Regions from separate parts of the Pseudomonas sp. GL_093 genome, predicted to be linked through region 3. Evidence: predicted binding sites of a transcription regulator. Region 3 holds the regulator's gene; each other region holds the start of a gene.
The links. The regulator FliA, encoded in region 3, starts transcription of late flagellar genes. The targets are predictions, from matches to a motif close to CTAAAGTTTNNNNNNNNNNNGCCGNTAA.

Region 1 (5,272 bases), 1.5 Mb from region 3:
TGGTGGTTCGGAACGCTCGAATCCCCCAACGAAGTATCGGCTGACAAGGGCAAGTTATGGTTCGGCAAGCGCGACAGCCAGGACCTCGAAGCGCGCACGCGTTTCGGGGACTGGGTCGAGCAGGCACTGGCCGGCGGATTGACCGAGTGGGCGCAACGCCCCGAAGGTTGGCTGGCTCTGGTGCTGCTACTCGACCAACTCCCGCGAATGATCTATCGCGACACTCCCAAATCCTTTTCAGGCGATCTCAGGGCTCAGGCACTGGTGGCGCAAGGCATTGCTGCGGATTTCGATCGGCAGTTGCGGCCGATCCAGCGGGTGTTCATCTACCTGGTGTTTGAGCATTGCGAGAATCTGGCGGTGCAGAACGAAGCGGTTTCGCGATTTATCGATCTGGTGGCGCAGCAGCCTGAGGCTGATCGGGCGGTGTTTGCCGATAACCTGGATTATGCCGAACGGCATCAGAAAGTGATTGCGCGGTTTGGACGGTTTCCGCATCGCAATGCGGTGTTGGGAAGGGAGTCTACGGCTGAAGAGCTGGAGTTTCTTTCGGGGCCTGGTTCAAGGTTCTAAATCTTCATCGCGGCTGATGCCGTCATCGCGAGCAAGCTCGCTCCCACACTTGATTTGTGTCATGCACAAATCCCCTGTGGGAGCGAGCTTGCTCGCGATGAGGCCAGTGAGAGCGCCTTAGATCCGGAAGCTGCCAACCAACTGCTTCAACCGCGCCGCCTGCTGCTCAAGATCCGAACACGCACGCAACGTTGACTGCAAGTTCTCCACGCCTTCCTGATTCAGCGTGTTGATCTCGGTAATGTCGACGTTGATCGACTCCACCACAGCCGTTTGCTCTTCCGTCGCAGTGGCCACCGACTGGTTCATCCCGTCGATCTCACCGATACGCTGAGTCACGCTGCCCAGACGTTCGCCCGCCTGGTTGGCGATGCCAACGCTGCTTTCGCTTTGGCGCTGGCTGTCGGTCATGGTGATCACGGCTTCCCGGGCGCCGACTTGCAGTTCCTCGATCATCTTTTGCACTTGCTGCGCCGAATCCTGAGTACGGTGCGCGAGGTTGCGCACTTCGTCCGCTACCACGGCAAAACCACGACCGGCTTCACCGGCACGGGCCGCTTCGATGGCGGCGTTGAGTGCCAGCAGGTTGGTCTGCTGGGAGATGCTGGTGATCACTTCCAGAATCTGCCCGATGTTCACGGTGTTGCTGTTGAGCGTTTCGATGTTGCCGCACGAATCGCTGATCTTCGCCGAGAGCTGCTGCATCGCCGCGATGGTTTTATCCACGACTTGCTGACCGTCTTCGGCCAATGCGCGAGCATCGCTCGAATGTTGAGAGGCGAGGGCGGCGTTCTGGGCGATTTCCTGTGCGGCGGCGCCCAGCTCGTTGATGGCGGCGGCGACGCTGCTGGTGCGCGAGGCTTGCTGGTCGGAGTTGAACATCGACGAGTTCGACGCGGCAACCACACGCAAGGCGACTTCATTGACCTGGCCGGTGGCCGAGGACACTTCGCGAATCGAGGTGTGAATACGCTCCACAAAACGGTTGAACGAGGTGCCCAGCGCACCGAATTCGTCCTGGCCGTGGATGGTCAGGCGTTTGGTCAGGTCACCTTCGCCTTCGGCGATGTCATGCATGGCGCGGCCCATGGTCAGCAGCGGTTGCATCAGGAAGCTGATCAACATGCCCAGAAACGCGATGATGATCACCACGGCAATGACCATGGCGATGATCGCCGAAGTGCGGAATTCGCTGAGCATCGAGAACGCGGTGTCCTGATCCAGCACCAGCGCCACGTACCAGTCTGCCGAGGGCACACCGTTGACGTGGGTAAAGGAGATGAATTGAGTCTTGCCGTCGATCTCGACTTCTTTCATGCTCGGGCTGACTTTCGGCGCGCCGTTTGGGTAGGCGTCGGTCAGGCTCTTGAGCACCAGCTTGCTGTCCGGGTGGATCAGGATCTTGCCGTCGGCGCTGACGATAAACGCATGGCCGTGGCCGCCGAAGTTCAGCGAGTTGATGATCGCGCTGACGCTGGACAGGTCGATGTCTGCGCCGGCGACGCCGATCATTTGATTCTGATGTTTCACCGGGGTGGCAACGGTGATCACCAGTTTGCCCGACGACGCGGCGATGTACGGTTCGGTGACGATGGTCTGTTGCGCACCGTTGGCCGCCTTGTACCAGCCACGGGCACGGGGGTCGTAATCCGCGGCACGATTGCCGGCCGGAACCGAGAACATCACGCCATCGGTGCCACCGAAGTAGCTCAACTGAAAATTGCTGGTGTAGGCGGGCAGGTCGATGGCGCGCTTGAGGTTGGCCTGGGCGCTGCCGTCCACCGCGATCTGCTGGGACAGCGATTGCAGCAACTGAATGCGGCTGTCCAGCCAGGTCTGGATGTTGCTGGTGGTCAGGCTGCCGAGTTCCTGCATCGAGGATTCGGTACTGCTGCGCAGGGTTTGCCGCTGGCGGTAGTCGTTGAAGAGGATGAAACAAGCGAATGCAACGGCCACCACGAGGGCGGCAGCCAACAAGATCTTGTGGCTGAACTTCATGTTTCTGGTCATTAAATGAGCTACCGCGGAGAGGCTGGTCAACAAAGGGGCGTCAATTTGCCACAGTCGTGGGCATTGCGCTGCTTTTATGTCGACTGACCGGCGTCAAAGATTAGGCGGATTTTTGTGAAAACCGACGAAATACTCAATAGCGAAAGAAAGATGCTGATTTTTCGAAACAAGGCAGACGAGCGGCCTGATAAATAGCCGGCCGGCCAGGGAACCAGACAGGGGTTTTCTCTTCTAAGCTTCAGCTTGGCAGCCATGCCATTCCCCTTCGCCCCAGGAGCTACACCATGTCGCTGCGTTCTATCGCCCTGCTTTCGTTCTGCGTGTTGTTGGCCGCTTGCAGCAAGATCAATCAGGAAAACTACTCGAAGCTGTCTTCAGGCATGCCCAAGGCCGAGGTAGAAACCTTGCTGGGCAAACCCGCTGATTGCTCGGGCGCGCTCGGCATGTCCAGTTGCACTTGGGGCGACAAGAACAGCTTTATCAGCGTGCAGTACGCCGGTGACAAAGTGCTGATGTTTTCCGGCCAAGGCCTGAAGTAATCCGGGGCTATGCGCCCACGGGAGAAAAACAATGAAACGGTTACTGATAGTCCTTTTAGCCGGCCTGGTATTGGCCGGCTGCGCCACTTCCGGCGTAGATCCGTTGGCACCGAAAACCGTCAACAGCGTCAATCTCAAGAAGTACCAAGGGACCTGGTATGAGTTGGCTCGTCTGCCGATGTATTTCCAGCGCAACTGCGCGCAATCCGAAGCCCATTACACGCTCAAGCCTGACGGCAAGGTGTTGGTGCTCAATCGCTGCCTGACGGCAGACTGGCAATGGGAAGAGGCCAAAGGCGTGGCCTGGCCACAGGAGCCGGGCAAAACCGACAAGCTGTGGGTCGAGTTCGATACCTGGTTTTCGCGGTTGATACCGGGTACGGCGAAGGGAGAGTACTGGGTGTTGTACGTCAGCGATGACTACAAGACCGCCATTGTTGGCGACCCGAGCCGCAAGTATCTCTGGCTGCTGTCACGGACCCCGACGGTCAATGGTGTAGTGCGTGAGGAACTGCTGAGCAAGGCGCGTCAGCAGGGTTACGACACCACGCGACTGATCTGGCGCGCGACCGATACGCAGATGGCCAAGACCTCGAACTGACGGTTAGTAGAGAACAAATGTGGGAGCGAGCTTGCTCCGGGCGGCGTTCCGACGATAGCGGCCCCTCAGTCAACATTGATGTTGAATCTGACGGCCCCATCGCGAGCAAGCTCGCTCCCACAGGTTTTTGGGTTAGCCAAGTAATTCGCGCAGGACTTGGGTGAACGCCCGATTGCTCTCTTCTTCGCCCGCATGATGCCCATCGCGCACAACCCACTGGCCATTGACCAGCACATCCCGCACCTGGCGATCACCGCCGGCAAACAACCAACGATTGAGAATCCCGTCGCCACTGGCCGTCGCCAGGTACGGATCGTTGCCATCCAGCACCAGCCAATCCGCACGTTTGCCAACTTCCAGCGCACCAATCGACTGACCCAGTGCTTGAGCGCCGCCATCCAGAGCCGCGTCGTACAGCGTGCGACCAACCATCGGCTGATCCGCGCCATACAAACGATTACGCCGTTGGTCGCGCAGACGCTGGCCGTATTCCAGCCAACGCAATTCTTCCACCACGCTCAAAGACACATGGCTGTCGGAACCGATGCCCATGCGCCCGCCCTGAGCGAGGAACTCCACCGCCGGGAAGATACCGTCGCCGAGGTTGGCTTCGGTCGTCAGGCACAGGCCGGCGATGGCGCGACTCTTGGCCATCAGCGTGACTTCTTCCGGGTTGGCGTGGGTCGCGTGAACCAGGCACCAGCGCTGATCGACCTCGGTGTTTTCGTACAACCATTGCAGCGGACGGCGGCCGCTCCAGCTCAGGCAGTCATCGACTTCTTTCTGCTGTTCAGCGATGTGAATGTGCACCGGGCACTGCTGGTCGCTGGCGGCCAGCACTTCGCTGATTTGTTGTGGTGTTACCGCGCGCAACGAGTGGAAACACAAACCCAGCGACTGCGCCGGTTGCTGCGCCAGGATCGGCTGCAAGCGCGATTGAAGCCTGAGGTAGTTTTCGGTGCTGTTGATAAAGCGGCGCTGGCCTTCGTTCGGGGCCTGGCCGCCGAAACCGGAATGACTGTAGAGCACCGGCAGCAGCGTCAGGCCGATACCGGCGGAGCTGGCGGCCTGGCTGATACGCAGCGCCAGCTCGGCCGGGTCCGCGTAAGGCTGGCCGTTGGTGTCGTGGTGTACGTAATGAAATTCCGCGACCGAGGTGTAACCGGCCTTGAGCATTTCGATGTACAGCTGACGGGCGATGACGCCGAGTTGATCCGGGCTGATTTTTCCGACGAGGCGATACATCAAATCGCGCCAGGTCCAGAAACTGTCATTCGGATTCCCCGCCACTTCCGCCAGCCCGGCCATGGCCCGCTGGAAGGCGTGGGAGTGTAAATTCGGCATACCCGGCAGCAGCGGACCGCTTAGCCGTTCGGCGCCATCTGCGTTGGAATCGGCCTGGATATGGGTCAACACGCCATCGGCGCTGACCTCAAGACGTACATTGTTGGCCCATCCACTAGGCAGCAGCGCGCGTTCGGCAAAGAAGGCGGACATGGTTCAGCACCCCATCGTGTGTTATTTGTATATACATATACAGACGTTTGCC
Region 2 (5,272 bases), 3.1 Mb from region 3:
GGCTTTAACGGCACGCCGGATCAAAAGTTGAATTAAGGAACACTGCAAATCCCCTGTGGGAGCGAGCTTGCTCGCGATAGCGGTGGCACATCCAACATCCATGTATCAGACAGACCGCCATCGCGAGCAAGCTCGCTCCCACATTTAATCTGCGGTGTTTACAAAACCATCGCCGCCACCCAGCCGAACGCCAGCAGCGGGAGGTTGTAGTGCAGGAAGGTCGGGACCACGGTGTCCCAGATGTGGTGATGCTGGCCGTCGATGTTCAGGCCCGAGGTCGGGCCGAGGGTCGAGTCCGACGCCGGTGAGCCGGCATCGCCCAGCGCACCGGCAGTGCCGACGATGCACACGATCGCGATCGGGCTGAAACCCAACTGTACGCACAACGGCACAAAAATCGCTGCCAGGATCGGCACTGTGGAAAACGACGAACCGATGCCCATGGTCACCAACAGGCCAACCAGCAACATCAACAACGCGCCAATGCCTTTGCTGTGGCCGATCCACGAGGCCGAGGCTTCGACCAGTGTCTGCACCTCACCGGTGGCTTTCATCACTTCGGCGAAACCTGAGGCGGCGATCATGATGAAACCGATCATCGCCATCATTTTCATGCCTTCGGTGAACAGGTCGTCGGTTTCACGCCACTTCACGATCCCCGACACCGAAAAAATCAGAAAGCCAGCCAACGCACCGATGATCATCGAGTCCAGCAACAGCTGAATGATAAACGCCACCGCGATGGCCAGACCGGCGACCATCAGGCTCATCGGGTTGTACTGCACCGCGACCTGTTCGACTTGCTCGATCTTTTCCAGATCATAGACGCGCTTCTTGCGATAGCTAACAAACGCTGCCGCGAGCCCGACGACCATGCCCAAGGCCGGAATCCCCATGGCATGGGTGACGTTGATGCCGCTGATGTCCACACCGCTACGGGCGACGTTGGCCAGCAGGATTTCATTAAGGAAGATGTTGCCGAAGCCCACGGGCAGGAACATGTACGGCGTAATCAGGCCGAAGGTCATGACGCAGGCAATCAGTCGGCGGTCCAGCTGCAGCTTGGTCAGCACATATAAAAGCGGCGGCACCAGCAGCGGAATGAAGGCGATATGTATCGGCAAGATGTTCTGGGACGCGATGGCTACCACCCACAGCAAACCGATCAACAGCCATTTGACCTGACGGCCACCGCTGGCGTGCTGGCGGTCGACCATCAGCAAGGCTTTGTCGGCCAGGGCATGCGCCAGGCCGGACTTGGCAATGGCCACGGCGAAAGCGCCGAGCAATGCGTAGGACAACGCGACCGTCGCGCCGCCACCGAGGCCGCTGTTGAAGGCTTTTAATGTTGCGTCGATGCCCAGGCCACCGGTCAAACCACCCACCAGGGCGCCCACGATCAGCGCGATTACTACGTGCACGCGGGACAGGCTGAGGATCAGCATGATGCCGACCGCGGCAATTACAGCATTAATCATCGGTACCTCAAGGCAAACGGAAAGAGTCCGGCCGGCAGTCTGCAAAGAGCCGCCAGCGGATTAAATGAGAGGGTTTTATTAGAGGGCGCGCACTGTGCCGCAGCATCCACGCCTTGTCAAAGCGATCACGATCCCTTGCTGCCGCTGGTGATGCCCCTGTGGGAGCGAGCCTGCTCGCGATAGCGGTGGATCAGGCAACACAAATGTCGACTGACACTCCGTCATCGCGAGCAGGCTCGCTCCCACAAGGGCTGCGCCAGCGGCTACAGGTTTGTGTGCCTCGATATTCGTCGAGCGGCATAAAGAAAGCAGATTAGCGGCCGTTACAGTGCAAAGTCTCAGATATTTATCGAATAAAGGACGTCTCCATGTCGCTCAGACAACTTTCCATTCAATGGAAAATCACCCTGCTGGCCGGGCTGTGCCTGGCCGGCATCGTGACCCTGCTGGTGGGTCTTTCGCTGTATCGCATGGAGCACAGCTCCGAGATGGTGAAAGCATCCAGCATGGAGATGCTCACCGAAGCGGCCCAGGCCCGGATCGAATCCCAGGGTGAAAACCAGGCGCTGGGGATACGCCAGCAGTTCATGGACGCCTATCAATATGGCCACGGCTTTTCGCGTCAGGTGCTGTTCCTGCGCGACCAGGCCGAGAAACGCTTTCTCGATGCCTTTGACTTGCGTGAAGACCTGACACGCCAGGTCAAGTCGGCCCTGCAAGCCAATCCGGAATTGCTCGGCCTCTCGCTGGTGTTCGAAGCCAATGCGCTGGACGGCAAGGACGATCTGTTCGCCGGCCAGGCCGAGTTGGGCAGCAACGACAAGGGTCGTTTTGCCCTGTACTGGTCGCAACCGACTCCGGGCAAGGTGACGTCGATGGCGCTACCGGAAAGCGACATGGCCGACACCAGCACCGGCCCCAGCGGTGAACCGGCCAACGCCTGGTTCACCTGCCCGCGCACGACCCTCAAGCCCTGCGTGATCGAACCCTACTTCTATGTGATCGACGGCCAGAACGTGCTGATGACCAGCATCGTTTTCCCGCTGATGGTCAACGGCAAGGTCATCGCTTCGCTGTCGGTGGACATCAACCTCAACAGCCTGCAAGCCGTCAGCCAGGGTGCGAGCAAGAAGCTCTATGATGGCCAGACCAACGTCAGCATCATCAGCCCGGTCGGTTTGCTGGCCGGTTACAGCCCGGACGCCAGCAAGCTCAGCCAGCGCCTGGACACCGTGGACAAGACCAACGGTGCCGAGCTGATCCGCATGCTCGCCACCAGCAGCAAGACCGCAAGCCTGCACAACAATCAACAGCTCAAAGTGCTGTCGCCGTTCCAGCCGATTCCCGGTGGCAAGTCCTGGGGCGTGTTGCTCGATGTGCCGGAGAAAGTCCTGGTCGGCCCCGCCGAAGCACTGAAAAAACAACTCGATGAAAGCAACACCGCCGGCACCCTGGTCGAACTCGGCCTGGGTGTGCTGGCCGCGTTGATTGGCCTGTTGCTGGTGTGGCTGATGGCCCGCAGCGTGACCCGGCCGATCCTCGGTGTGGCGCACATGCTCGAAGACATTGCCAGCGGCGAAGGCGATCTGACCCGCCGCCTGGCCTATGACAAAAAGGACGAACTCGGCCAATTGGCCGGCTGGTTCAACCGCTTCCTCGACAAGCTGCAACCGATCATCGCCGAGGTCAAACGCTCGGTGCAGGACGCGCGCAGCACGGCGGATCAGTCATCCGCCATCGCCACCCAGACCAGCGCCGGCATGGAGCAGCAATACCGTCAGGTGGATCAGGTCGCTACCGCTTCCCACGAAATGAGCGCCACCGCCCAGGACGTTGCCCGCAGCGCAGCGCAAGCGGCACAGGCGGCGCGGGATGCGGATCAGGCCACCCGTCGCGGTTTGACCGTGATCGACCGCACCACCGCCAGCATCGACAACCTCGCGGCCGACATGAGCGCGGCAATGGTTCAAGTCGAAGGCCTGGCGGCCAACAGCGAGAAGATCGGTTCGGTGCTGGAAGTGATCCGGGCCATCGCTGAGCAGACCAACCTGCTGGCGCTTAACGCCGCCATCGAGGCCGCTCGTGCCGGTGAAGCCGGACGCGGTTTTGCCGTGGTGGCCGATGAAGTGCGCAACCTGGCACGCCGGACCCAGGAGTCTGTCGAAGAAACCCGTCTGGTGATCGAGCAATTGCAGAGTGGCACTCAGGACGTGGTTGGTTCGATGAACAACAGCCATCGTCAGGCTCAGGGCAGTGTCGAACAGGTGGGTCAGGCGGTGACGGCGCTGCGGCAGATTGGTGAAGCGGTGACGGTGATCAGCGACATGAACTTGCAGATCGCCAGTGCCGCTGAAGAGCAAAGTGCGGTGGCCGAGGAGATCAACAACAACGTGGCGACGATTCGGGATGTGACGGAGTCGCTGTCGGGGCAAGCGAATGAATCAGCGCGGGTGAGTCAGTCGCTCAATAGCCTGGCGAATCAGCAGCAGGGTTTGATGGATCAATTCCGCGTTTAACCCGGACTTATTGCCCACTGAAGATCCAATGTGGGAGCGAGCTTGCTCGCGATAGCAGTCTGACAGTCGACATAGATGTTAAATGTACTGGCGCTATCGCGAGCAAGCTCGCTCCCACAGGTTATTCAGCGTTTGGGCAGTTTGATTAGCACTTTCAACCCGCCCCACTCGCTCTCCTCCAGCCGCAACACCCCGCCCCACGTATCGACGATGTCCCGCACAATCCCCAATCCCAGCCCATGCCCATCCGTCTGTTCATCAAGCCTGGTCCCCCGGCTGAACACCTGATCGCGCTGGTCTTCGGGAATCCCAGGCCCATCGTCTTCCACGCTGAACTCAAACCCTTCTACCGTCTCGACCACGCTCAACCGAACCTCGGCGTCCGCCCATTTGCAGGCGTTGTCCAGCAGGTTACCGAGCAGTTCGAGCAAGTCCTCGCGATCCCAAGGCAGTTGCAACCCCTTCGGTGCCACATAGCTGAGGTCCAGATGCTCACCATGAATCATGTTCAACGTCGCCAGTAACCCAGGCAATTCAGCATCGCAATCAAACAACACCCCCGGCAACGCATCGCCGGATAACCGTGCGCGATTGAGTTCGCGATTGAGTCGCTGCTGGACCTGTTCCAGCTGCGCCTGAATCACTTTGCGCAGTTCCGGCTGCGCATCGAGCTTCTCGCTTGAGGCCAGGCTCAACAACACCGCCAGCGGAGTTTTCAAGGCGTGGCCGAGGTTACCCAGCGCATTGCGCGAACGCTTGAGGCTGTCTTCGGTGTGAGCGAGCAAATGGTTGATCTGCGCCACCAGCGGCTCAAGCTCGACCGGCACCTGATCATCGAGTTGCGAGCGCTGCCCCTGCTGCAACTGGGCGATCTGCTCACGCGCCTTTTCCAGCGGGCGCAAGGCGCGGCGCACGGTGATGCGTTGCAGCAGCAGAATCAGCAGCAATCCCGCCAGCCCAAGGCCCAAACCGACTTGACGCATGCGCTGGAAACTCTCGCGCACCGGCGTGTAATCCTGGGCCACGCTGATGGAAATCGATTGGCCCAAGCGCCGATAGTCCGAACGCAGCACCAGCAATTGCTGGCCTTCCGGCCCCAATTGCAGGTTGCTGTGCAGGCCGGCATGGTCGAGGCGCGGCAGTTCCTGATCCCATAGCGAACGGGAGCGCCAATGGCTGTCGGCAAAATCGATGCGGAAGTAATGCCCGGAAAACGGTCGCTGATAGGCCGGCGACAGGTGTCGCTCATCCAGCTGTAAACCCTGCGGCCCACGCACC
Region 3 (5,272 bases):
GATTTTGGTTTTCACCACGTCCATGCCCACGCCGCGTCCGGAGACATCGGAAATTTCGGTCTTGGTCGAGAAGCCCGGCGCGAAGATCAGGTTGAAGCAATCGGATTCGCTGAGGCGATCCGCTGCATCCTTGTCCATCAAGCCTTTCTTCACGGCAATGCCGCGCAGAACATCGGCGTCCATGCCCTTGCCGTCATCGGAGATCGACAGCAGGATGTGGTCGCCTTCCTGTTCAGCGGACAGGATCACCTTGCCGCTGCGAGGCTTGCCCATCGCTTCGCGCTCGGCCGGCTCTTCAATACCGTGGTCGACCGAGTTGCGCACCAAGTGGACCAGCGGGTCGGCCAGGGCCTCGACGAGGTTCTTGTCGAGGTCGGTTTCTTCGCCGACCAGTTCCAGGTTGATCTCTTTCTTGAGCTGACGAGCCAGGTCGCGAACCAGACGCGGGAAACGTCCGAAGACCTTCTTGATCGGTTGCATCCGGGTCTTCATGACCGCGGTTTGCAGGTCGGCCGTGACCACGTCGAGGTTCGACACGGCCTTGGACATGGCTTCGTCGCCGCTGTTGAGGCCCAGACGGACCAAGCGGTTACGCACCAGTACCAACTCGCCAACCATGTTCATGATTTCGTCGAGACGCGCGGTGTCGACCCGCACGGTGGTCTCGGCTTCGCTGGCCGGCTTTTCCGGTGGCGGTGCGGCCGGCGCACGGGCCGGAGCCGGTGCTGCAGCAGCGGCAGGCTTCGGCGCTTCGGCTTTAGGCTCGGGCGCTTTGGCTACAGGTTTCGCAGCCGGTGCTGGCGCCTTGGCGACAGGAGCAGAAACCACTGCGCCAGTGCCAACCTCGGTGAACTTGCCTTTGCCGTGCAATTCGTCGAGCAGCGACTCGAACTCGTGATCGGAGATCAGATCGCCGCCAGCCGCTTTAGCGGTTGGCGCAGCCGGGGCCGGGACCGCAGCAATGGCCGATTCCAGCGCATCAACGGCAAAGTTACCCTTGCCGTGCAACTGATCGAGCAGTGCTTCGAACTCGTCGTCGGTGATATCGGAGCTGTCGCCTGCCGCTTTCGGGGCAGCCGGTGCGGCTGGCGCCGGGGCTACCGCATCGACGGCGAACTGGCCTTTACCGTGCAGTTGATCGAGCAACGACTCGAACTCGGCATCGGTGATTTCGTCGCTGGCCGCCGCATTGCTGCTCGGCGCTGGCACAGCTGCCGGGGCTTCTGCCTGAGCCTTGACGGCGTTCAGCGAGTCCAGCAGTTGTTCGAATTCGTTATCGGTGATGTCACCCGATTCGCTCTCGGCGGCAGGTTCTTCCACCACCTCGGCGACCGGTGCCGTTTCATCGGCGGTTTGCGGCTCGGCCAGACGGGCCAGTGCCGCAAGCAATTCTGGCGTGGCAGCCGTGATCGGGCTGCGTTCGCGGACTTCGGTAAACATGCCGTTCACCGCATCCAGCGCTTCGAGAACCACGTCCATCAGTTCCGAGTCGACGCGGCGTTCACCCTTGCGCAGGATGTCGAACACGTTCTCGGCGATGTGACAGCACTCCACCAGCTCGTTGAGCTGGAGGAAGCCGGCGCCTCCTTTTACAGTGTGAAAACCGCGAAAAATTGCATTGAGCAAGTCCGCATCGTCTGGTCGGCTTTCAAGCTCGACCAGCTGTTCGGACAGTTGCTCTAGAATCTCGCCGGCCTCAACCAGGAAATCCTGAAGGATCTCTTCATCGGCGCCGAAGCTCATTAAGGGGGTGCTCCTAAAGGTCTAAAAACCTAAAAACCTAAAATCCAAGACTGGATAGCAAATCGTCCACATCGTCCTGACCGGACACAACGTCTTCTCTTTTATCGGCATGAATCTGCGGACCTTCACCCTGAGAGAGATGTTTTTGCGGATCTTTTTCTGCAAGCATCGCTTCACGGTCATGTTCGATGCCCGCAAAGCGGTCCACCTGACTGGCCATAAGCACGAGCTTGAGCAGGTTGCTTTCAACTTCGGTGACCAATTGGGTCACGCGCTTGATCACCTGACCGGTGAGGTCCTGGTAATCCTGAGCGAGCAGAATGTCGTTGAGGTTGCTCGACACAACGCGATTGTCTTCGCTGCTGCGTGTCAGGAAACCGTCGACTCGCCGGGCCAGCTCGCGGAACTCTTCAGCCCCGACTTCGCGACGCATGAACCGTCCCCAGTCGGTGCTCAAGGCCTGGGCTTCGTTGCTCAGGCCGTTGACCAGCGGCGTGGCGTTTTCCACCAGGTCCATGGTGCGGTTGGCAGCCGCCTCGGTCAGCTTGACCACATAACCCAGACGCTCGGTGGCATCCGTGATCTGCGAGACTTCCTCGGCTTGCGGCATGTGCGGGTCAATCTGGAAATTGACGATCGCGCTATGCAGCTCGCGAGTGAGCTTGCCCACTTCCTGATACAGGCCACGGTCACGGGTCTGATTGAGCTCATGGATCAGTTGCACAGCGTCGCCGAACCTGCCTTTTTCAAGGCTTTCGACCAGTTCGACCGCGTGTTTTTTCAGAGTCGATTCGAAATCGCCCTGTGAAGACTCGTTATGCTCCATAGCTCCCCCGTGGCGCAGTGGCTTCGCACATCAACCGATGCGTTCGAAAATCTTCTCGATTTTTTCTTTTAACGCCTGGGCCGTGAAGGGCTTGACCACATAGCCGTTAACACCGGCCTGGGCTGCCTCGATGATCTGCTCGCGCTTGGCTTCAGCGGTCACCATCAGCACCGGCAGGTGCTTGAGCTTTTCATCGGCACGCACGTGGCGCAGCAGGTCGATACCGGTCATGCCAGGCATGTTCCAGTCTGTTACCAGAAAGTCGATGCTGCCGCTGTTGAGAACCGGAATGGCAGTAGTGCCATCGTCGGCCTCGACTGTGTTGGTGAACCCAAGGTCACGCAACAGGTTTTTAATGATCCGCCGCATCGTTGAGAAGTCATCAACGATGAGGATTTTCATGTTCTTGTCCAATTCGACCTCCAAGCAGTCTTAAACGCGCCCAGCACCTGGACGCGCCATTTCAATCAATCCGGCAAAGCACTCAATGACTGTCTGGAGCACAACAGATCGGGACCGGTAAGGTTCAACACCCCACCCGCCGCGTTCGCAGTGTCCCCACACTGCCTTCAGCGCGCTCGCCACTCCCCCAAACGCCCCCGCAAACGGGCCGCGCACTGGCTGTGTAACTGGCTGACCCGAGATTCGCTGACCCCCAGGACCTCACCGATTTCCTTGAGATTCAACTCTTCGTCGTAGTACAGCGCCAACACCAGTCGCTCACGCTCCGGCAAATTGGCAATCGCGTCCGCCAGCGCCGCCTGGAAGCGTTCATCTTCCAGATCGCGTGACGGCTCGAGATGAGCACTGGCGCCATCCTCGTGCAGCCCTTCGTGTTCGCCGTCCTGCAACAGATCGTCGAAACTGAATAACCGGCTGCCCAGGGTGTCGTTCAAAATCCCGTAATAATCGTCGAGACTCAATTGGAGTTCGGCCGCAACCTCGTGATCTTTAGCGTCACGGCCGGTTTTAGCTTCAATAGAGCGAATTGCGTCGCTGACCATCCGGGTATTGCGGTGGACCGAACGTGGCGCCCAGTCCCCCTTGCGTACTTCATCGAGCATCGCGCCACGGATTCGAATGCCCGCGTACGTCTCGAAACTCGCGCCTTTGCTGGCGTCGTATTTGGTCGACACTTCAAGCAGGCCAATCATTCCGGCCTGGATCAGATCTTCCACCTGGACACTGGCCGGCAGACGCGCCAGCAAGTGGTAGGCAATGCGTTTAACCAGTGGCGCGTAACGCTCGATCAGCTCGTACTGCGCGTCACGTGCCGACTTCTTGTAGAGGTTGTAGCCACTGGCTGTCATAGCACAGGTCCTGCGGTTTGTTGCACGAGGCGCTCGACGAAAAACTCCAGGTGCCCACGCGGGTTGGCAGGCAGCGGCCAAGTATCGACCTTCTGTGCAATGGCCTTGAACGCCAGTGAGCACTTGGACCGCGGAAAGGCTTCGTAGACGGCGCGCTGCTTCTGCACGGCCTTGCGCACACTTTCGTCGTAAGGCACCGCGCCGACGTATTGTAAGGCGACGTCAAGGAAGCGATCCGTGACCTTGGTCAACTTGGCGAACAGGTTGCGACCTTCCTGCGGGCTCTGGGCCATGTTGGCCAGGACGCGGAAGCGGTTCATGCCGTAATCGCGGTTCAGCAGTTTGATCAGTGCGTAGGCATCTGTGATCGAGGTCGGTTCGTCGCAGACCACCAGCAAGACTTCTTGCGCTGCGCGAACGAAACTGACGACCGAGTCACCAATGCCCGCAGCGGTGTCGATCACCAGCACGTCGAGGTTGTCGCCGATATCGCTGAACGCCTGGATCAGGCCGGCGTGTTGCGCCGGGCTTAAATGAACCATGCTCTGTGTGCCGGACGCGGCCGGGACGATGCGAATGCCGCCAGGGCCCTGCAACAGTACGTCGCGCAGCTCACAGCGGCCTTCGATCACGTCGGCCAAAGTACGTTTGGGTGTCAGTCCCAGCAGGACGTCGACGTTCGCCAGCCCCAGATCAGCGTCCAGCAGCATGACGCGCCGGCCGAGCTCAGCTAGAGCCAGGGACAAGTTCACTGACACGTTAGTCTTCCCGACGCCACCTTTGCCGCCGGTCACCGCGATCACCTGTACGGGATGCATGCTGCCCATGAATTTTCTTTACCTTGTCTTACTTAGACGGAGGCCACATTACTGGCTGCGCGTTCACTAACTGAACAATGCATGGCAGACCATCGATGTAGGTACAAAAACTGTTCATTAATACCTCAGCCGACCTGCTTGGTCGGGCTGTGGTAAATATCAGCGAACATGTCAGCCATGGCTTCTTCGCTGGGTTCTTCTTGCATTTGCACGCTGACGGCGCGACTGACCAACTGATGACGACGCGGTAGATGCAAATCATCCGGAATCCGCGGGCCATCGGTCAGGTAGGCCACCGGCAATTCATGACTGATGGCCAGGCTCAACACCTCGCCCAGACTTGCCGTTTCATCCAGTTTAGTCAGGATGCAGCCAGCGAGCCCACAACGCTTGTAACTGTGATAAGCGGCCGTTAGAACCTGCTTCTGGCTGGTGGTTGCCAAAACCAGATAATTTTTCGATTTGATGCCACGACCGGCCAGGCTTTCGAGCTGCATGCGCAGTGCCGGATCGCTGGCCTGAAGGCCTGCGGTATCGATCAGCACCACGCGTTTGCGCAGCAACGGCTCCAGCGC
Region 4 (5,272 bases), 3.4 Mb from region 3:
GCGCAGCTCTTTCACCGTATCGGATTCTTCGCTGCTGCTGGAGCTGCTGCCGCTCGCCGCGGGGGCGCCGCCGGCGGATACCTTGGTGGTGTCACTGGACGCCTCGGCGGTTGCCGTGACTGAGGTGTCTTCGGTGCTCTCACTGACGGCAGTCTTGTTCGAAGCAGTCGTGGCCGTCGGGGTGATCGAAACGGAAGTGATGCTGACCATGGCGGTTTTCCATTGGGATTTGGGATTACCGTGGTCATCGACATCGACACTGCGGACTTGAGATCGACTGTGTACCGACTCGGTAAGCAAACCGGTACACAGCCATTCCCGTTACGCGCTTAAGCGCGCCGTCACTTCATTCAACTGCCCCGACAACCCGTGCAGGTTGTGGCTGGCCGCTTCCGTGCGCTGCACGTTGTCCAGATTGGTGCTGGCGATGCGGGTGATCTCGGTGAGGTTGCGCGAGATGTCTTCGGCCACCGACGTCTGCTCTTCCGCGGCGGTAGCGATCTGGCGGTTCATGTCGCGGATGGCTTCCACGGCAAGGGTGATGCGCTCCAGCATGGCGCCGGCCTGAGTCACTTGTTCGACACTTTCCTCACTGCGCGACTGACCGCTTTCAATTGCCTGAGCGGCGTCTACCGCACCGGTTTGCACCGTTTGAATGATCTGGTTGATCTCGATGATCGACGCCGCCGTGCGCTGGGCCAGGCTGCGGACTTCATCGGCCACCACCGCAAAACCGCGCCCGGCTTCACCGGCACGGGCCGCTTCGATGGCGGCGTTGAGCGCCAGCAGATTGGTCTGCTCGGCGATGCCGCGAATCACTTCCAGCACCTTGCCGATGCGCCCGCTGTCGGTTTCCAGACGACGGATGACCGTGGCGGTATTGGCGATTTCGCCGCGCATTTGGGTGATGGTGTGAATGGTGCCCTGCATGACCTTTTCACCCTGCTGGGCGGACTGGTCGGCATCGTCGGCGGCACGTGCCGCATCGGCTGCGTGACGCGCGACTTCTTGCGCGGTAGCGGACATTTCGTTCATCGCCGTGGCCACCTGATCGGTGCGGTTGAACTGCTCGTTAGTGCCGCTGGCCATCAGGGTGGCGATGGAATTCAGCTCACCGCTGGCGCTGTCCAGATCCTTGGCGCTGCGCTGCAAACGGTTAAAGGTTTCGGCAAGAAAATCGCGCAGGGTATTGGCGGCCATCGCCAGTTTGCCCAGCTCGTCCTGACGGGTGCTGGCCACGCGTTCGGCGAAACGACCCTGGCTGAGTTGCGCCACGTACTCGATCAGTTTACGAATCGGTTCGACCAGGTTGCGGTTGACCAGCCACAGGCTCAACAACCCGATCAACAGTCCCGAGGCGAGCATCACAATGATCCCCAGCAACACAGTGCGATCGGCGTCGGCGCTGATCAGCTTCGATTGCGCGGCACCCTGCTTGCGCAATTCGCTGACCAACTCGCTCATCTGATCGCTGGTCGCGCGGTCCACACCTTTGACCGCCGTGTCGCCAGCCGTTGGGTCGGCGCCTGCCGCCACGTAGGCGTCACGGCCCTTCTGATAAGCCGCGCCCAACAGACGATGTTCGTCCCGCAGGCGTTCGATGCGGGTTTTCAGCTGCGGCTCGATTCCCTTCTGCCCGGCCAGTTCACCAAGGATGCCCTGCACGTCGCGCTGGCGGTCTTCGAATTGCTTCCAGTATTTGTCCAGGTCCGCAGGCTGCTTGCCGCGTAGCAGGACGTTTTTCCACTCCTGTACCTGCACCTTGAATTGCAGGTTGGCTTCATCGATCAGTTGCGAGGTGTGCAGCGGGCCTTCGATCAGATTCGCGTAGTTCTGAACACCGCTGGACAGAAAGTGAAAGCAGGCCAGGGCGATCAGCAACATGGCCAACAGGCTGCCGCTCAACAAGGCAAGGATTTGTGCTCTCAGGGATTTTTGCAGCATCGAGTGATACTCATGACAGGGATGAGGCACGCCGCAACAAGGCGTGAAAGGTGTCCGGACATCCCTGTCTGCGACCTTGGTTCGTGGCCAAAGCCGTGCAAGTTAACGTCAGCGTAATCGGCGTCCCAGAGCGGTTCTTGAATGAATTCCGACCATCGGTACGGCCACTATTTTGCCGCTATCCAACTGTCACAAAACCGTCAAAAATCCTTGCGATGATGCGGCTCAAGTGAACCTGCAAAACCCGCCGTAACGCGATCTGTAGCAGCTGGCGAAGCCTGCGTTCGGCTGCGAAGCAGTCGTAAAACCTGAGCACGCGGTCTACCTGACGCAACGCATTGCCTGATTTCACGACTGCTGCGCAGCCGAACGCAGGCTTCGCCAGCTGCTACACAAAGCGACCGACCGCACCTCCCTCAGTGAGACCTCATGAACCACAGCATCGACCAAAGCCATCGCGACACGGACCTGTTCGGTCTGCTGTACGGTTTCAGTTTTCGCCCCGGTGAGCGCGGCCGCGAGCTCGATTCGGCCAAGGCCTTGCAGTGCCTGCAACAACCCGGCGACAACGACGAATTTCTCTGGCTGCACCTGAACCTGGCCCACGCCGCATGCGAGCGCTGGATGAAAAGCCATCTGGAATTGCCCGACGAATTTTTCGAAGCGCTGCATGAGGGCTCTCGTTCGACGCGTATCGAGCATGTGGATTCGGCGTTGCTAGCGGTGGTCAACGACGTGGTGTTCAACCTCAGCAGCATGGTTTCTTCAGATGTTTCGACGCTGTGGGTCTGCGCCCGCAGTCGTCTGATCGTCAGCGCACGCCTGCAACCGCTGCACTCGGTGGACAAGCTGCGCTCGTCGGTGAAGGCCGGTGAGTGCTTTCGCTCGCCGCTGGAATTGCTGGTGCATCTGCTGCGCGACCAGGGCGAAGTGCTGACCCAGATCGTGCGCAAGACCAGCCTCAGTGTCGATCAGATCGAAGATGAGTTGCTGTCCTCGCGGCTGTCGACCAACCGGGCTGAGCTGGGTGCCAACCGACGAGTGCTGGTGCGCCTGCAACGCTTGTTGGCGCTGGAACCGGGCTCGTTGCTGCGTCTGCTCAATCGCCCGCCGCAGTGGTTGCAGAAGGAAGACGTCAAGGAGCTGCGTAAGTCCACCGAGGAGTTCGCGCTGATCATCAACGACCTCACGGCGCTGGGCGAACGGATCAAGCTGTTGCAGGAAGAAATCGCCGCCAACCTCAACGAACAGAGCAACCGCACGCTGTTCACCCTGACCGTGGTGACGGTGCTGGCCTTGCCGATCAACATCATCGCCGGTTTCTTCGGGATGAACGTCGGTGGGGTGCCGCTTTCCGGCGACCCGGAAGGGTTCTGGATTCTGGTGGCATTGGTCGCGACGTTTACCGTGATCGCCGGGCGTTGGGCGTTTCGCAAGCGCCAGGATTATTGAGCCTTTTCCGACGATCGTTCCCACGCTCTGCGTGGGAATGCCGCCCCGGACGCTCTGCGTCCAGCGTTGACGCGGAGCGTCAATGGATGCATTCCCACGCGGAGCATAGGAACGATCACGGTGGGGGATTCGGATTAACGGATTAGCAAAAACCCCAAACCCTGACCTAGGGCAGTCTCTCTGTAACATTCAGCAACGATCATGGGCGACATTCCTTCTCCCCTCAGGATTGTCCGTCATGGCTACTCCTTCCTTCACCGCCGCCCAGGCACCCGCCAGTAGCGCCATACCGCAACTCGATAAAAAGCCCGGCCTGCTGACCATCGTGATTTTCTTCGCTGTGCTGGGCAGCGGGCTGTTGTTCACCGCCTACAGCTTGATGCACGACATGAACGAACTCGGCACCGTGGTGACCACCTGGACGCCGTTTCTGCTGTTGGGCGTGGCGCTGCTGATTGCCCTCGGCTTTGAGTTCGTCAACGGTTTCCACGACACCGCCAACGCCGTGGCCACGGTGATTTACACCAACTCCTTGCCGCCGAATTTCGCGGTGGCCTGGTCCGGGTTCTTCAACTTCCTCGGGGTGCTGCTGTCCAGCGGCGCGGTGGCGTTCGGCATCATCGCCCTGCTGCCGGTGGAGCTGATTCTGCAAGTCGGTTCCTCCGCCGGTTTCGCCATGATCTTCGCCCTGTTGATCGCCGCGATATTGTGGAACCTCGGCACCTGGTGGCTGGGCTTGCCGGCGTCTTCGTCGCACACCCTGATCGGCTCGATCATCGGGGTTGGCGTGGCCAATGCCCTGATGCACGGCCGTGACGGCACCAGCGGCGTGGACTGGGCGCAGGCAACCAAAGTCGGCTATGCGCTGTTGCTGTCGCCGCTGATCGGCTTCGCGTTTGCCGCGCTGTTGCTGCTGGCCTTGCGTGCTTTCGTGAAGAATCGTGCACTGTACAAAGCACCGAAGGGTGATACGCCGCCACCGTGGTGGATTCGCGGCATGTTGATCCTGACCTGCACCGGCGTGTCGTTCGCCCACGGTTCCAACGATGGCCAGAAAGGCATGGGTCTGATCATGCTGATTCTGGTCGGCACGCTGCCGATGGCTTACGCGCTGAACCGCACCATGCCGGCGGACCAGGCGCTGCAGTTTGCCGCCGTGGCCGAAGTCACCCAGCAAGCGCTGGTCAAAAGTGCGCCGCTGCCAGCGCCGGCCGACCCGCGTCCGGTGCTGTCCGATTACGTGCGCAGCAAGGAAGCCTCACCACAACTGATCCCCGCCCTCGCCGCGTTGACCGGCAATATCGGGAACGAAGTGAAGGGCTACGGCTCGCTCTCGAAAGTCCCGGCTGAGGCCATGGGCAACGTGCGTAACGACATGTACCTGACCAGCGAAACCATTCGCCTGATGGACAAAAACAAGGTCGGCAACTTCGACGCCGACACCACCGGCAAACTGCAACTGTTCAAACAGCAGATCGACAACGCCACGCGGTTCATTCCGCTGTGGGTGAAAATCGCAGTGGCCATCGCCCTGGGGCTGGGCACCATGGTTGGCTGGAAACGCATCGTGGTGACGGTCGGCGAGAAGATCGGCAAGACCCACCTGACGTATGCGCAAGGCGCCTCGGCGGAAACCGTCGCGATGCTGACCATCGGCGCGGCGGACATGTTCGGCCTGCCGGTGTCGACCACGCACGTACTGTCATCGGGCGTGGCCGGGACCATGGTCGCCAACGGCGGCGGCTTGCAGATGAAGACCATCCGCAACCTGCTGATGGCCTGGGTGTTGACCTTGCCGGCGGCGATTCTGTTGTCGGGCAGTTTGTATTGGCTCTTCACCCAGTTGTTCTGATCAACACCAATCCCTGTAGCAGCT

Region 1: AC3IUE_RS01790 (methyl-accepting chemotaxis protein) is a predicted target of FliA. The motif match lies at 2,660-2,687, and genes of this name have one in related genera.
Region 2: AC3IUE_RS23140 (methyl-accepting chemotaxis protein) is a predicted target of FliA. The motif match lies at 1,778-1,805, and genes of this name have one in related genera.
Region 4: AC3IUE_RS25395 (methyl-accepting chemotaxis protein) is a predicted target of FliA. The motif match lies at 2,059-2,086, and genes of this name have one in related genera.

What each region holds. Positions count from the first base shown of each region.
Region 1 covers NZ_CM174448.1:396,886-402,157, forward strand. The annotation lists gene AC3IUE_RS01785 (DUF924 family protein) at 1-573, shown strand, start outside; gene AC3IUE_RS01790 (methyl-accepting chemotaxis protein) at 691-2,583, opposite strand; gene AC3IUE_RS01795 (lipoprotein) at 2,868-3,122, shown strand; gene AC3IUE_RS01800 (lipocalin family protein) at 3,154-3,723, shown strand; gene AC3IUE_RS01805 (formimidoylglutamate deiminase) at 3,856-5,220, opposite strand.
Region 2 covers NZ_CM174448.1:4,996,242-5,001,513, forward strand. The annotation lists gene AC3IUE_RS23135 (Na+/H+ antiporter family protein) at 159-1,475, opposite strand; gene AC3IUE_RS23140 (methyl-accepting chemotaxis protein) at 1,847-3,994, shown strand; gene AC3IUE_RS23145 (sensor histidine kinase) at 4,120-5,272, opposite strand, start outside.
Region 3 covers NZ_CM174448.1:1,873,314-1,878,585, reverse strand. The annotation lists gene AC3IUE_RS08455 (chemotaxis protein CheA) at 1-1,743, opposite strand, end outside; gene AC3IUE_RS08450 (protein phosphatase CheZ) at 1,781-2,569, opposite strand; gene AC3IUE_RS08445 (chemotaxis response regulator CheY) at 2,600-2,971, opposite strand; gene fliA (RNA polymerase sigma factor FliA) at 3,139-3,879, opposite strand; gene fleN (flagellar synthesis regulator FleN) at 3,876-4,706, opposite strand; gene flhF (flagellar biosynthesis GTPase FlhF) at 4,823-5,272, opposite strand, start outside.
Region 4 covers NZ_CM174448.1:5,504,643-5,509,914, forward strand. The annotation lists gene AC3IUE_RS25390 (hypothetical protein) at 1-210, opposite strand, end outside; gene AC3IUE_RS25395 (methyl-accepting chemotaxis protein) at 322-1,944, opposite strand; gene AC3IUE_RS25400 (transporter) at 2,374-3,396, shown strand; gene AC3IUE_RS25405 (inorganic phosphate transporter) at 3,635-5,248, shown strand.